Linked DNA regions of Actinopolymorpha singaporensis. The protein of the gene in region 2 interacts with the protein of the main gene of each other region in a pairwise test. Links are inferred from orthologs where the notes say so. Each region holds a gene or a part of one and is shown on either strand. Other genes may lie near its edges.

What was found.
Region 1: the proteins of BLU27_RS28020 (region 2) and BLU27_RS04040 interact in binary tests that used the Escherichia coli proteins (3 or more experiments, as listed by UniProt). The link is inferred for Actinopolymorpha singaporensis from one-to-one orthologs.

The regions. Positions count from the first base shown.
Region 1 is NZ_LT629732.1:872,046-878,929, forward strand. Bases 1,306-4,257 are described here. They hold BLU27_RS04040 (lipid kinase), read right to left. Parts: upstream 3,275-4,257; coding sequence 2,336-3,274; downstream 1,306-2,335. Other genes in these bases: BLU27_RS04030 (CGNR zinc finger domain-containing protein), read right to left, coding at 1,306-1,763; BLU27_RS04035 (VOC family protein), read left to right, coding at 1,804-2,253; BLU27_RS04045 (Gfo/Idh/MocA family protein), read left to right, coding at 3,466-4,257. Outside these bases: BLU27_RS04020 (FAD-dependent oxidoreductase), read right to left, coding at 1-566; BLU27_RS04025 (SRPBCC family protein), read right to left, coding at 658-1,083; more of BLU27_RS04030, read right to left, coding at 1,080-1,305; more of BLU27_RS04045, read left to right, coding at 4,258-4,506; BLU27_RS04055 (alpha-L-arabinofuranosidase C-terminal domain-containing protein), read left to right, coding at 4,639-5,637; BLU27_RS04060 (hypothetical protein), read left to right, coding at 5,790-6,884. UniProt on the Escherichia coli protein: In vitro phosphorylates phosphatidylglycerol but not diacylglycerol; the in vivo substrate is unknown.
Region 2 is NZ_LT629732.1:6,256,962-6,263,685, reverse strand. The notes cover bases 2,389-5,180. They hold BLU27_RS28020 (citrate synthase), read left to right. Parts: upstream 2,389-3,035; coding sequence 3,036-4,325; downstream 4,326-5,180. Other genes in these bases: BLU27_RS28015 (PrsW family glutamic-type intramembrane protease), read right to left, coding at 4,354-5,180; dapC (succinyldiaminopimelate transaminase), read left to right, coding at 2,389-2,786. Also shown: BLU27_RS28040 (VanW family protein), read left to right, coding at 1-107; BLU27_RS28035 (GNAT family N-acetyltransferase), read right to left, coding at 131-1,216; fdxA (ferredoxin), read left to right, coding at 1,295-1,621; more of dapC, read left to right, coding at 1,683-2,388; more of BLU27_RS28015, read right to left, coding at 5,181-5,484; BLU27_RS28010 (DUF308 domain-containing protein), read left to right, coding at 5,816-6,502; BLU27_RS31020 (VldE C-terminal domain-containing protein), read right to left, coding at 6,491-6,724.

The DNA.
Region 1 (6,884 bases), 5.4 Mb from region 2 along the record:
TCGGCCGCGGCGGCCGCCACGCCGCGCAGGTAGCGGACCGGGTGGAAGTGCAGTTGGTCGTCGAAGCGTACGGCGGCCGCGACGTTGAAAGGCTGCTCGGCGGTGTCGGCCATGCCGGCCGCGATTCCGACCTTGGTGGCCGCGGCGACCTCGGCCTCGAGTTCACCGACCCGGCCCTCGTCCAGGGTGTAGGCGTAGGACGGTGCCCGGGTCAGCCGGCAGTCGATGCCGGACCGCTCCACGAGGTCGGTCACCAGCTCCATCCCGGCCGCGTTGGCCGCGGCGTACTGCCCGGCGGCGGTCCAGCCGTGCCGCTTGGCGAGTTCGGCGTAGATCAGGCCGTGTTGCGTGGTGACCTTGGCCGTGGTGTGCCCGGACGAGCCGGCGGTGAGCCGTCGGGCTTCGAGTACGACGGTCTGCAGGCCCGCGCGCTGGGCGAGCAGGGCGGTGGTGAGGCCGACCAGCCCGCCGCCGACCACCGCGACATCGACGTCCAGGTCGGTGTCCAGGGCCGGGTAGGTCGGCCCCTCCGGTCCGGTGAACCACACACTGGCATGTCTGGTCATCTCGTCCTACTCCTCGCGCATTGCTCCCGCGCACCGACGTCCCTTGTGTAGGGCGCTCCTACCCGGGGTGGGGAACGACATGCTCTAGGAGTCACTCCGCGCCGAGGGCACGGACCACCTCGGCCAGTACGCCCTGCCAGTGTTCGCGGCGGCAAGCCCGGTGCGCCGCATCGGTGAGGCGTTCCTCGTGGAACCGCAGCACCGCGCCGTTCGCGACGGGCGTGACGGTGACCTGCCTCGTCGTTGCCGACGCTGCCCCGGGAACCCGGTGGGTCACCCGGATCCTCGTTCCCTCGTGATAGCCGCGGACCTCTCCGGTCGCACCGTCGGCAGTGGTGTAGCCGGCGCCGCGGGTCGGCTCGACCCGCGCGCCCTTCCCGAGCCACAGCGCGAGTCCCCGCGGGGAGGTGAGGAAGCGCCAGAGGTGGTCCGGCGGGAGCCGGAGAGTACGGGAAACGCCGATCTGGAAGCCGGCATCCTTCGTCTGCCCGGTCACCCGGTGAGGCGTGGGGGTCATGGCGACGGCACCTCCTCCGGCTCGTGCGTCCCCTTCTTGTCCTTCGGATCGCGACGGGCACGATGCGCCCGGAGCTTGTGACGGTTTCCGCAGCGTTCCATCGAGCACCACCGCCGGCGGCCCGGCCGCGAGGTGTCCACGAAGATCAGTTGGCAGTTGTGCGCGTCGCACTCCCGGATCCGGTCGGCGAACGGGCCGGTCAGCAGGTCGATCGCGTCCCGGGCGACGGTCGAGACCACCTGCTCGGCGTCGGCGGGGAGTTGCCAGTCGCGCGTTCCGTCGGCGCCGATCAGCGGCGCGAGGGGCGGGCGGGCCGCAGCGCGGTTGACCTCGGCCAGGTCGGCGTCGGTCGGGGTCAGGTCGGCGTCCTCCCCCGCGTCCTCGCCGACCTCTTCGCCTGTCCCGTGAGCCGCATCGTGGATCAGGCGCCACAGTGCGTCGCGTACCCCGCGAGCGGACGCCAGCGCCTCGGCGGTGACGTCCACCTGGGCGGGGTCGAGGTGGAGCCGGGAGGCCGCCAGCCAGGTGCGCAGGTCGTCCGGCCGGTTGAGCGTCTCCCACCTCGCCAACCGCCCGGGCCCGCCGGTCACCAGGAACTCCAGGCACAGCGCGCCCGGGTCGAAGATCCACCGGGCGCCGTCGCGGGAGTGCATGGGCAGACCGGTTGCGTGGGTAGACACGTAACCACTATAACTGGTGTCAACTTCATCGGGAGGACTCATGGCCCTGCACTGGAAGCTCGTCGTCGACTGCGCGGAGCCGCTGCGACTGGCCGATTTCTGGGCGTTCGCCCTCGGCTACGACGTGGAGGACCACTCCGCTCTGATCGACCGACTGCTCGGCGCGGGGGTCGTCACCGAGGCGCAGTACGTCGAGGTGGACGGCCGCAAGGCGTGGGTGCACGCCGCCGCCGTACGCCACCCGGACGACCCGGTGGACGATTCGACCGGGGTGGGCCTGGGCCGGCGGCTGTTGTTCCAGGCCGTTCCGGACCCGACGCCGGGCAAGAACAAGTTGCACCTCGACGTGCACGCCGAGCCCGGGCACCGCGACGACGAGGTGTCCCGGCTGCAGGAGCGCGGCGCGAAGGTGCTGCAGGTGGTGTCGGAGCCCGGGACCGACCACGTTGTCATGACCGACCCGGAGGGCAACGTCTTCTGCGTCCAGTAGTGTCGCTTCCCAGGCATTACGGCGTCCCCGGCGTCAAGCCCACCTTGCCGATCGGTGTCAAGACTGCCTTGCCGGCGCGGTGTCAGGGATGCCGCGTGTCCAGCCGGGCGGCGTCGGACTCCTGCGGTACGAGCACGACCAGCGCGTTGCGTTGCACGCTGAACTCCTGCGGGGTGGTCGCCACCACCTCACCGTCGACGTTGATCGCCTGGTCGGGCTCGGCGTGCAGGTTCAGCCGGCGCGTGGTCACGTGCACGACGTTCTGGTGCCGGACGACGCTTCCGTTCCGCAGCAGCCGAGCGATGCTGAGATGGTCCCGGACACGCCCCGCCGGGATGGCGTACACGTCCAGGGTGTTGTCATCGATGCCTGCGGTGGGCGAGACGACGTTGCCGCCGCCGTAGTGCCGGCCGTTGCCCACCGCGACCTGGAGCAGGTCGTCGAACTCCATCGGCGCGTGGTCGCCGTCCGGGAACTCCAGCCGGGCCCGGAACGGCTGGTGCGCGCGGTAGGCACGGACCGCCGCCAGGGGGTACGCCAAGGGTCCCAGCCGGCTCTTCAGCCTGGGTGTGAGCGCCCGGGTGACGCCGACGGACAGCCCGATCGACGCCACGTTGACGAAGTGGTTGTCGCCGATCCGGCCGAGGTCGACGTCGACCACCTTGCCGTGCGCGATCGTCTCACACGCGCCCGCGAGGCCGAACGGGATCCGGAGCGTACGGGCGAAGTCGTTCGCCGTGCCCAGCGGGAGCACGCCGAGGGCGACCCGGCGGGGCGCGAGGTGGTCGACGGCCGTACTCAAGGTGCCGTCCCCGCCGCCGACGACGACCAGATCGTGGTGATCAGCGACCTCGGCGACGACCTCCGGCAGCCGCGCGCCGTCGGTGACCTGGTACCACTCACCGAGCGGCACGCCGAGGTCGTCCAGCCGCCCGCGGACCTCCTCGAACGCCGCGGCTCCGCTCCGCGACCCGGAGTTCACCACCAGCGCGACCCGATCGAACCGCTTCTCTCCTGCCATCGGGCCAGGCTATGCGGGCTCCTTGAACGGGACCTGAGAGCCTTCGGAGCGCGGGCCGGATCGGATCACTGGCCGTCACAGGCCGCCGGCTTGGCCGGCACCCACCCGGGGCGGCAGGCTGGCTGCGGCGGATCGGCGACAGACCGGCCGTACCGAGAGTCGAACGTGACGGGCACGACGGAGGGACTGGCATGGCGGACGCACCGCTTCGGGTCGGGATCATCGGACTGGGCAGGAGCGGGTGGAACATCCATGCCGACGCGATCGCCGACCACGAGGGGTTCGAGCTGGCCGCGGTCGCCGACCCGGTGGAGGAGCGGCGGCAGGAGGCCGAGGAACGCTTCGGCTGCGCGGCCCACGCCGAGCCGAAGGGGGTGATCGGCACAGACGGCCTGGACGTCGTCGTCGTGGCCACGCCCTCCCACACCCACGTCCCCCTCACCGTCGCCGCGCTCGAGGCCGGAAGCCACGTCGTCGTGGAGAAGCCGATGGCCGCGTCGGTGGCGGAGATGGACGAGCTGATCGCCGTCGCCGACCGGGCCGGCCGGGTGCTCACCTGCTACCTGCCGCGCCGGCTGGACGTCGACTTCGACTTCGTCCGGGAGTTACTGGCCTCGGACCTGCTGGGCAGGCTGGTTCTGCTCCGGCGTTCGGTGCACCGCTTCCAGCGGCGGGCCGACTGGCAGATGCTTCGCAAGTTCGGCGGCGGCGAACTCTCCAACACCGTCCCACACGTACTCGACCAGGTTCTGCTGCTGCTGGAGGAGGAACCGACCGAGGTGTACGCAGACCTGCGGCACACGGTCGGCCAGGGCGACGCCGAGGATCATGTCAAGCTGATCTTGCGGGGGCAGAACATCCCGCTGGCCGAGGTCGAGTCCAGTCTGTGCATGGCGATTCCCCAGCCGGCCTGGCAGATCACGGGCACCACCGGAGCGCTGGTCGGCGACGGGCGTACCTTCACCATCCGGTGGTTCGACGCGGCCGCCGCGAACGCACCGCACCTGGACGAGGGGCCGGCGGCGGGCCGGAGGTACGGCAGTGGCGAGACGATCGACTGGCAGGAGGAGGTCCGCACGCTGGGCCGCGGCACCAGGTCGGCCGCGTTGAGGTACTACGACCGGCTGGAGGCGACCCTGCGGGCGGGTGCGGATCTGTTCGTCACGCCGGAGAGCGTGCGGCGGCAGATCGGGATCATCGAGGAGGCCCGCCGCCAGACCGGCTACGCCTGACCCGCTGGCGTTCTCAACTCCAAACCGGCATGGCCTCCACCACTTTCCTGGCAGCGTCGATGACCGCCTTGACCTTTGGGAGAGTCTCGGCGATCTCTTGTGGGGTTACCGGCGGGACTCCCTCGTCGGCTGGTGGCGGCCGGGATCCCATGGCAGCAGGAGGAGTGGACCCGCCCGTTGCTGGAGCAGGCGGGAAACCTCGTCGACTACGTTTCGCTGCACCTTTACGGAGCGAGCACGCACCTGTTCTCGCCGGCGTCCGGCGACGACGACTACGACGCGGTGGTGGCGCAGCCGACGTACTTCGAGCAGCGCATCCAGGACTACTCCCACCTCGTCGCCGACCTGGCCGTGAAGGCAGGTGTCAACCGGCCGTTGGCACTGGCGCTGGACGAGTGGAACATCCGGCATCTGGAGCCCGCGAGCTGGCCCGAGCCGCTGCCCTCCGACGACGGCGGGGTCGTACCACGTGACGTCGCCGTTCCGGACGAGCCACCGACGAACCTCCGGGTCAACCGCTGGAGTCCCCGCACGCTCGCGGACGCGTTGTTCTACGCCGGGGTGTTCCACACCCTGCACCGCGGCGCCGGCCTGCCCGTGCCGCCGACGATGGCGAACACGGTCAACCTGGTCAACGCGAACGGCCTCGTCGTCGCCCGACCCGGCGGCGCGGTGAAGTCCGCGTCCTACCACGTGTGGGACCTTTACCAGGACTCCCTGGGCAGCCGGGCGCTCGCGACCCAGGTCGACGGCCCGGCCCGGTCCGCGGCCGTACGCCAGGGCGACGAACGCGAGCGCGGCGGCCTGCACACCACGCGTCCCGCCGTCGTCGCCTACCTCGACGTGACCGCGACCCTCACCGGGGACCGGCGCTCCCTGCGCGTCGCGGTCATCAACCGGCACCGGTCGGCGCCGATCCGGGCACGGATCGTCCTGGACGGCAGGGGGGAAGTGTTGCCGCCCACCGCGGACGTGCGCGATCTCGGCGCCGACGTCGACGACGTACTCGCCGGCAACAGCCTGAGCAACCCCGACAACGTGAGCGTCCGCCGGCGCGGCCGGGTGGACGTGCCGTCCGGTGAGTTCGAGTTCCCGCCCCACTCGGTGACCGTCCTGTCCTTCGGTCTCTGAGTTCGGCAGCCGGGACGGGCTGTCGGCGGCGACGTGCTCTGATCGGCCTTTACGAAACCATTACACGAACCCACCGCCTGCCTTACGATCTTCGCCACCGGACGGCAGCGGGCGTCGCCGGGTGCGTCACAGGCTTCGTAGCGGGGGGACAGATGAAGAGGTTCGGCCGAGTCGCGGGCGTCGCCGCGTTCGCCGTGGTCGCGAGCGGAATGGCGGTCTCCTCCGCCACCGCGGCACCACCGACCACGCAGACGTCCTTCCAGGCAGGGCTGCAGTGCTCGGGGACCACCACGACCGGCGAGCAGGTGTTCGTCACCGCGGGCGCATCCTCCGACTTCGGCGACTTCGCATACGTGGCGGTCGGCCCGGACGAGGCTCCGGTCCTGAGCGGGTACGGCACCGGCAGCTGGAACGACGGCGCGCCCGCCTACCCCCTGGACGTCTACGACGCCGAGGGTGAGCCTGTCGGCAGCGGCGCGTTCACGGCGACGACGACGGTCACGGCGCAGGTCGAGACCGACGGACGCAACGACAACGGCAACCAGCACGTGAAGTCGCACACCGTCGCCTCCACCCTGGCCGTGAGGCCGACGCTCGACCTGCCCCGCTACACCATCCAGTCGCTCGACTGCACCGGCACGTCCACGCTCGTCACGTACCGCGCCAACTCACCGGCGGCGACCATGCGTTCGCAGCGGCAACTGTTCGACTCCGCGCGCTGTGAGGGCAACGCGGTGGTCGGCTTGTTCGGCCCCGCCGAGGGTGAGTACTACCTCTCCGTGGAGGTCGAGCACGAGGGCCGTCAGTACAACCTGTTCGGCCCAGTCGAGCCGGCGGAGGAGTTCGTGGCGACGCTTCCGCTGCGCGACTCCGAGACCGCCGAGGTGGTCGCGGACATTCCCGTCACGGTGACGGCGCGGCCCACCGGGGAGACCACCACCGGCGTTCTGCGTACGTCCAAGGCACGCGTGGTGCAGAAGGCCACGCCGTACGCGGTGAACGCGCAGGCGGAGCTGCCCTGGGGTTCGGTCGACGCCACGTGTGAGCACCTGGAGATCCTCACTCGTGAGCACATCAGCGCGTCGCAGGGCCCCAAGCCCGGCGGCCCCGCACCGAGCAACGACACCCTCGCGACCGCGTCCACGTTGACCGCGGGCTCGACGGTCCGCGACTCCAGTCGCGGCGCCGCCGAGGAGGCCGAGGCCGACCTGCCGTGCGCGGACGGGCCGGTGGGCCGCACTCTGTGG
Region 2 (6,724 bases):
TGCGCTACAGCCCGGAGGACCGGGTCACCTGCGGCCCGTCGCCGACACCGACGCCGAAGCAGACCCCCACCCCGAAACCGAAGCCGCCGGCCGCCGTGGGGAACTGACCGGCCCGGTGGGCCCGGACCGGCTACCGGGCCGGGCCGTAGTAGCGGTACTGGTGGTCCAGCCGGAAGCCGAGCCTGTCGTACAACCGCAGCGCGTCGGTGTTGTCTGCGGCCACCTGGAGGTACGCCCAGCTCGCACCCAGGTCGCGGCCCCACGTGCCGAGCGCGGTCAGGACTGCACGAGCCAGTCCGCGCCGCCGGTAGGCCGGGACGACCTCCACCGCGCTGAGGCCGAGCCACCGGCCGGTCACGACGCCGCGCCCGATCCCCACCAGGTCCTGTCCGGCCCCACCGGTCGCGCTCGCCGTGAGCCGGGCCAGGGCGACGTGGTCACCTCCGCCGAGCACCTTCCGGGCAGCCGGGCCCGAACTTCCGTACAACTCCGTCCAGGCCTCGTCCGGCTCGCCGCCGAGGGCGACCTCCACCGCCGGTCCGCCGGTACGGGAGAGCATGTCGGCCACCGGCGCGACCCGTACGTCGGTGGTGTCGAAGCCGCGCTTGCCGCTGGCCTTCGCCCGCCAGCCCCTGGCCAGCAACTCCGCCTCCAGGGGTGTGCCCACCACCACCTGGATGCGGGGCGGCAGACCTGCGGCGGCGTAGAAGCCGGCCACCCGGTGCAGCGCGTCGTCCAGGGGGCAGCCAGGGTCGCCCGCGGGTACGACGGAGTTGGCCCGGCCGGTGAAGCCGCCCGCCGCCTGCAGCAGCCAGCCGCCGAGCCGTTCGGTAACGGTCGCGGGCCAGCCCCGCGCCGCGACCAGCGCCAGGGCCGCCCCGGTCTCCGGCGCGTCCCCGGCCGGATCGGCGGGATCGGCCGGATCGGCGGGATCGGCCGGCTCGGTCACGGCCGGGTCGGCCGGATCGGCCGGCTCGTCGTTCGCCGGGGCGCGCCGTGGCCGGCGTGCGGGCGCGGGGGGAACCGGCTTGCCGGCCACCACGTCGTCCTCGGCGACCTCGACGAGTTCACCGTCCCGGCGCCGCAGGGCCAGCCGCCCGCCGGCCCAGGACTCGAGCACACCGAGGACGTCGCCGTAGACCGTACGGCCGTGCTCGACACCGAGCCGACGGCGGACGACGACCCGGTGGCCGACGTCCGCGGAAGACAGTGGCACCGTAAAGGGACCCTTCGTTGTCACTGGTTGTACCGACCTGGCGATACTAGGAGGGTCAGTTCGACAGAGGAGGAACCGGTGACCTACGTCATCGCACAGCCGTGTGTTGACCTCAAGGACAGGGCGTGTGTGGACGAATGCCCCGTCGACTGCATTTACGAGGGCAAGCGCATGCTCTACATCCACCCGGACGAGTGTGTCGACTGCGGCGCGTGTGAGCCGGTCTGCCCGGTCGAGGCGATCTTCTACGAGGACGACGTGCCCGACCAGTGGAAGGACTACTACGCCGCGAACGTCGACTTCTTCGACGATCTCGGCTCGCCTGGCGGCGCCGCCAAGACCGGGGTGATCGACAAGGACCACCCGCTCGTCGCGGCCCTGCCGCCGCAGAGCACCGAGGAGTGACATCCGCGGGGGCTCCGCCAGGTGCGGTGGGGCCCCCGACGAGGCGAGCGAGAGGGGCACCGTGCGAAGTCCGCTCCCGGACTTTCCCTGGGATCGACTGATTCCCGACAAAGAACGCGCCGCCGCCCATCCGGACGGCATCGTCGACCTTTCCGTCGGCACCCCGGTCGATCCCACCCCGGAGGTCGTCCGCGCCGCCCTGTGCGATGCCGCCGACGCTCCGGGCTATCCGCAGACCTACGGCACTCCCAGGCTCCGGGAGGCCGTGGTCGGCTACCTGGAACGCCGGTTCGGCCTGTCCGGCCTCGACCCGGACGCGGTGCTCCCCACCGTGGGCTCGAAGGAGTTCGTCGCCTGGTTGCCGACCATGCTCGGCCTGGGCCCCGGTGACGTGGTGGTGGTCCCGGAGACGGCCTACCCGACGTACGCCGTTGGTGCCCAGATCGCCGGCTGCAGGGTCGTTCCGGCCGACTCGACGTTCGCGTTGGGGCCGGAGCAGGTCAAACTCGTGTGGCTCAACTCACCTTCCAACCCCACCGGGCGGATCCTGCCCGCCGCCCACCTGGCCAAGGTCGTCGCCTGGGCACGGGAGCGGGACGTGCTCGTCGCCTCCGACGAGTGCTACGCCGAGTTCGGCTGGGACGAACAGCCGGTGTCGGTCCTCGACCCGGAGGTGTGCGGCGGCAGCCACGCCAACCTGCTCGCCGTCCACTCGCTGTCCAAACGATCCAACCTCGCCGGCTACCGCGCAGGCTTCGTGACGGGCGATTCCGCTTGTGTACAAGAGCTCCTGGGTGTCCGCAAGCATGCCGGGATGATGGTGCCGGCGCCCGTCCAGGCGGCGATGATCGCGGCCCTGTCCGACGACACCCACGTCGACGAGCAGCGGGCGAGGTACGCCGCGAGGCGCGAGGTACTGCGGGAGGCGTTCACCGCCGCTGGGTTCGAGGTCGACCACTCCGAGGGCTCGTTGTACCTCTGGGCCACGCGTGGGGAGCCGTGCATGGACACCGTACGGTGGTGTGCGGAACAGGGCATTCTGGTCACCCCCGGTGATTTCTACGGAACGGCGGGTGTCCGGCATGTCCGGGTAGCGTTCACCGCGACTGACGAGAGGGTCGCCGCCGCGGCGAGCCGTCTGCGGGGCACGCGCGACCGCGGGTGACCCTGCGTTGTACCGATCTCCCCAGCACCCTGGGGGGTGACACGACAGCAAATGCGGAGGATGCCGACACGTGGGCCGGCCGATCGGCGGCGGCTCACGAGTCGTGGAGATGCGGGACGGGCGTCGTTCGTTGGGACGACAGTTGAGACGGGCGTCTTCGGGCGTCCCGTCGGGACGGCACGACCCGACTCCCTCCACGGCGGCGTCGTCCCGAGCCGGGCCGAACAGGGCAGGACGGAGGACACGAGCGTGACCGACCAACAATTCACGCTGAAGCACGCGAACGGTGAGGTCGAACTCCCGGTCGTGGCCGCGAGCGAAGGTGCTTCGGGCGTGGACATCTCGGCGCTGCTGAAGCAGACCGGGCATGTCACTCTCGACCCGGGTTATGTGAACACGGGTGCCTGCACGTCGGCCATCACCTACATCGACGGTGACGCCGGGATTCTGCGTTACCGCGGCTACCCGATCGCCGAGCTCGCGGAGAAGAGCAACTTCCTGGAGGTGTCGTACCTCCTCATCTACGGCGAACTCCCCACGCAGGCGCAGTACGACGAGTTCGCCGAGAAGATCCGCCGGCACACGCTGCTGGACGAGGACCTCAAACGGTTCTTCGACGGCTTCCCCCGCGACGCGCACCCCATGCCGGTCCTGTCCTCGGCCGTGAGCGCGCTGTCGACCTTCTACCAGGACAACCTCGACCCCGCCGACGCCGAGTCGGTGGAGATCTCCACCGTCCGCCTGCTGGCCAAGCTGCCGACCATCGCGGCGTACGCCTACAAGAAGACCGTCGGGCAACCGTTCCTGTACCCCGACAACTCCCTCGGCTACATCGAGAACTTCCTCCGGATGACCTTCGGGCTGCCGGCCGAGCCGTACGAGGTCGACCCCGCCGTGGCGGAGGCCCTCGACCTGCTGTTCATCCTGCACGCAGACCACGAGCAGAACTGCTCCACCTCGACCGTGCGGCTGGTGGGTTCCAGCCAGGCCAACCTGTTCGCCTCGATCTCCTCCGGCATCCACGCGCTGTCCGGCCCGCGGCACGGCGGCGCCAACTCCGCCGTCCTGTCGATGCTGGAGCAGATCGTCGCCGAGGGCGGTGACGTCGCCAACTTCGTCGAGCGGGTGAAGAGCCGGGAGAAGGGCGTCCGGCTGATGGGCTTCGGGCACCGGGTCTACAAGAACTACGACCCGCGCGCGGCGATCGTGAAGAAGACCGCCGACGACGTGCTCGACCGGCTCGGCAAGTCCGACCAGCTGCTGGACATCGCCAAGCAGCTGGAGGAGGTCGCGCTGAACGACGACTACTTCGTCCAGCGCAAGCTCTACCCCAACGTCGACTTCTACACGGGCCTGATCTACCGCGCGATGGGCTTCCCGACCCAGATGTTCACGGTGCTGTTCGCGCTCGGCCGGCTGCCCGGCTGGATCGCGCAGTGGCGGGAGATGATCGTCGACCCGGCGAACAAGATCGGCCGGCCCCGGCAGGTCTACACCGGCGAGCGGGAGCGGTCGTTCGTCGGCATGGAGCAGCGGTAGCCGCGTAGTTCCCAGCGGCCACAGTCGGTCAGGCGTCGGTCCGGTCCGGAGCCCGTTCCTCGGGCGACGGCGGGACCGGCGCCTGCGTGTCGGTGGGAACGCCGGCAGGCACCGACTGCCCCGGAGTCTCCGGCGCCTCCCGGGGCTGCGGGGGCAGGGTGACCGGCGCCGGTCCGGCAGGGCGACGGCGCAGGACGCCCAGCCAGATCACGCCGAGTGCCACCAGCAGGACGAACCCCACCGCGCAGGTCACGGCGTACAGCTGGATCTGCACGGCCGTCGGCCGGGGGACGAAGCCCAGCGAGAGCAGCCGCGGCTCCCAGGTCGTTCCGGTGACGAGCAGGGTGAAGACGATCGCGACGCTGCGCAGGGAGTCCCACAACGCGTGCAGCAGGCCCACGCCGAGGAAGGTGAAGAGGATGCCGGTGGTCGGCCGCACCCGGCGACCGCGGGCCGCGGCGAAGATCGTCCCACCCAGCAGGGCGGTCCACAGCGCCTGGCCGACGGGTCCGACCGGGCCGCGGAGCAGTTCGGTCTCCACCAAGGTGCGCAGGGACAGTCCGCTCACGTTCAGCAGCGCCTGCAGGCCGTAGCCGACCGTCTCGCAGGCGCCGAAGCCGAACCCCACCACGGCACCGAGCACCAGGCCGGACCGCAGCGTCCGGGTGGGCAGCCGGCGGGCGAGATACAGCAGCACCAGCGCCTTGAGGATCTCCTCGCCGAGCGCCACTCCGACGTACCCGAAGACGTCCGGTGTCCGGAAGTAGCCGGCGAGGGCGGACGCGCACAGCAGGCCGAGCACGCCGCTGACGAGGTACGCCCGGACCAGCAGGGAAACGTCGAGACCGGGCACGGGCCTGCGTTCGTGCACCCATCGGGCATACGTGAGCGGTCCGAGGAAAGCGCCCAGCACGACCACGACGGGCAACAGCGGCGTGTCTCCGCCGCTCAGCGTCACGACGGCGGCGAGCAGCCACAAAGCGAGCCCGGACAGCAGGAACCGTCCCCAGGCGTACGACGTCAGCCCGCGCCGCTGCCCCGGGGGGCGGCCGGGTAGTGCGGGCATCCCGCTGGGCGAGGCGGGCCTGCTGGGCTCGTCGGTACCGGATGGCTCGTCCGGCCCGGCCTGGCGCGGGGCCTGCCCGGTGACGTCGCTCATATCGAGGTCTTCTCCATCGCGCCCGGCGTCTATGCCTGGGCCGGGCGCGGCGGACGGCCCAGGCCGCGGGGTGCGCCCTGGCGGTCGGGTGGCCCGCCCGCGAGCCCGGCCGAAGTGCCGGGAGTGCGGACTTCGGGTCCGCTGGGTACGACGCTGTCCAGATTCGTTCGGAGTCCATCCGGAGTCCATCCGGAGCCCGTCCGGAGCCCGTCCGGAGCCCGTCCGGAGCCCGTCCGGAGTCCATCCGGTGCCCATCCGTCCGCGCCATCGCCCCCTGGTGCGGCACGGTGCCGGTGCTCACGCCGGCAGTCCGCAACCAGGGAGGCGACCGATGTCCGGCAACTCGGGCAATCCCGGCGACGTCGTGGAGGAGGGACCGCGATCCAGGCGGCCCGGCTCGTCCGGCCGGGACCCGTCGAGCCCGGCCCGGCCGCCCGGAATGGCGCCGCGCCCCGGCGTGGAGACCTGGGCACACCTGGCCACGCTCGGCGGATGGACGCTGGTCTTCGGCCTGGTGGTGCTGGCCTGGCCGCGGCTTCCGGTGGTGGACTTCCAGACGCTCGTCGGCGGCTGGTTCTTCGCCGTGGGCACCACCCGGCTGGCGACGACCATGCTGGCCACCCGACGTGCGCGGCTGTCGGGGGAGACGGTCTACTCCGCCCTGCTCGGCGTACTCCTCGTCGCGTCCTCGGCCCTGTGCCTGCGCGGCCTGCTGACCACCGTGGTCCTGCTCGTCGTCCTGGTCGCACTGCACTGGCTGCTGAGCGGCTTCGGCGAACTGATGGCGGCGCTGGCCGGCCCGCCCGGCGGCCGCGGCTGGCAGTTCGCCGCCGGGCTGGTCGCGGTGGGCGTGGGGGTGGCGTTCCTGCTGCTGCCGGATCTGTCGCTCTCGACAGTGGTGCCGATGACCGCGGTGAGCTCGCTCGGGGCGGCCGGGGTGCAGGTGGTGGCCGCGATCGCGATGCGGCCGGTCACCGAACGCCCGGAGCCGGATCGGCCGGTTCGGTCAGTTCGATGAGTTCGGTGAACCCACGACGACACGGACCCGGGTGGGTGCGGCAGCCCGGTCGGTGCGCCAGCCGTCCTTGGACCGGTCCGCCGTCCACGTGCGGCCGGCATAGGAGACCGACCCGATCCCGAACCGCTTGGCGTAGGCGACCGACCACTGCGCGACCGACCAGCCGAACCTGGCTTCGCCGGTGCGTACGGGCACGTCCAGGACCAAAGCCGCGGTGTTGCC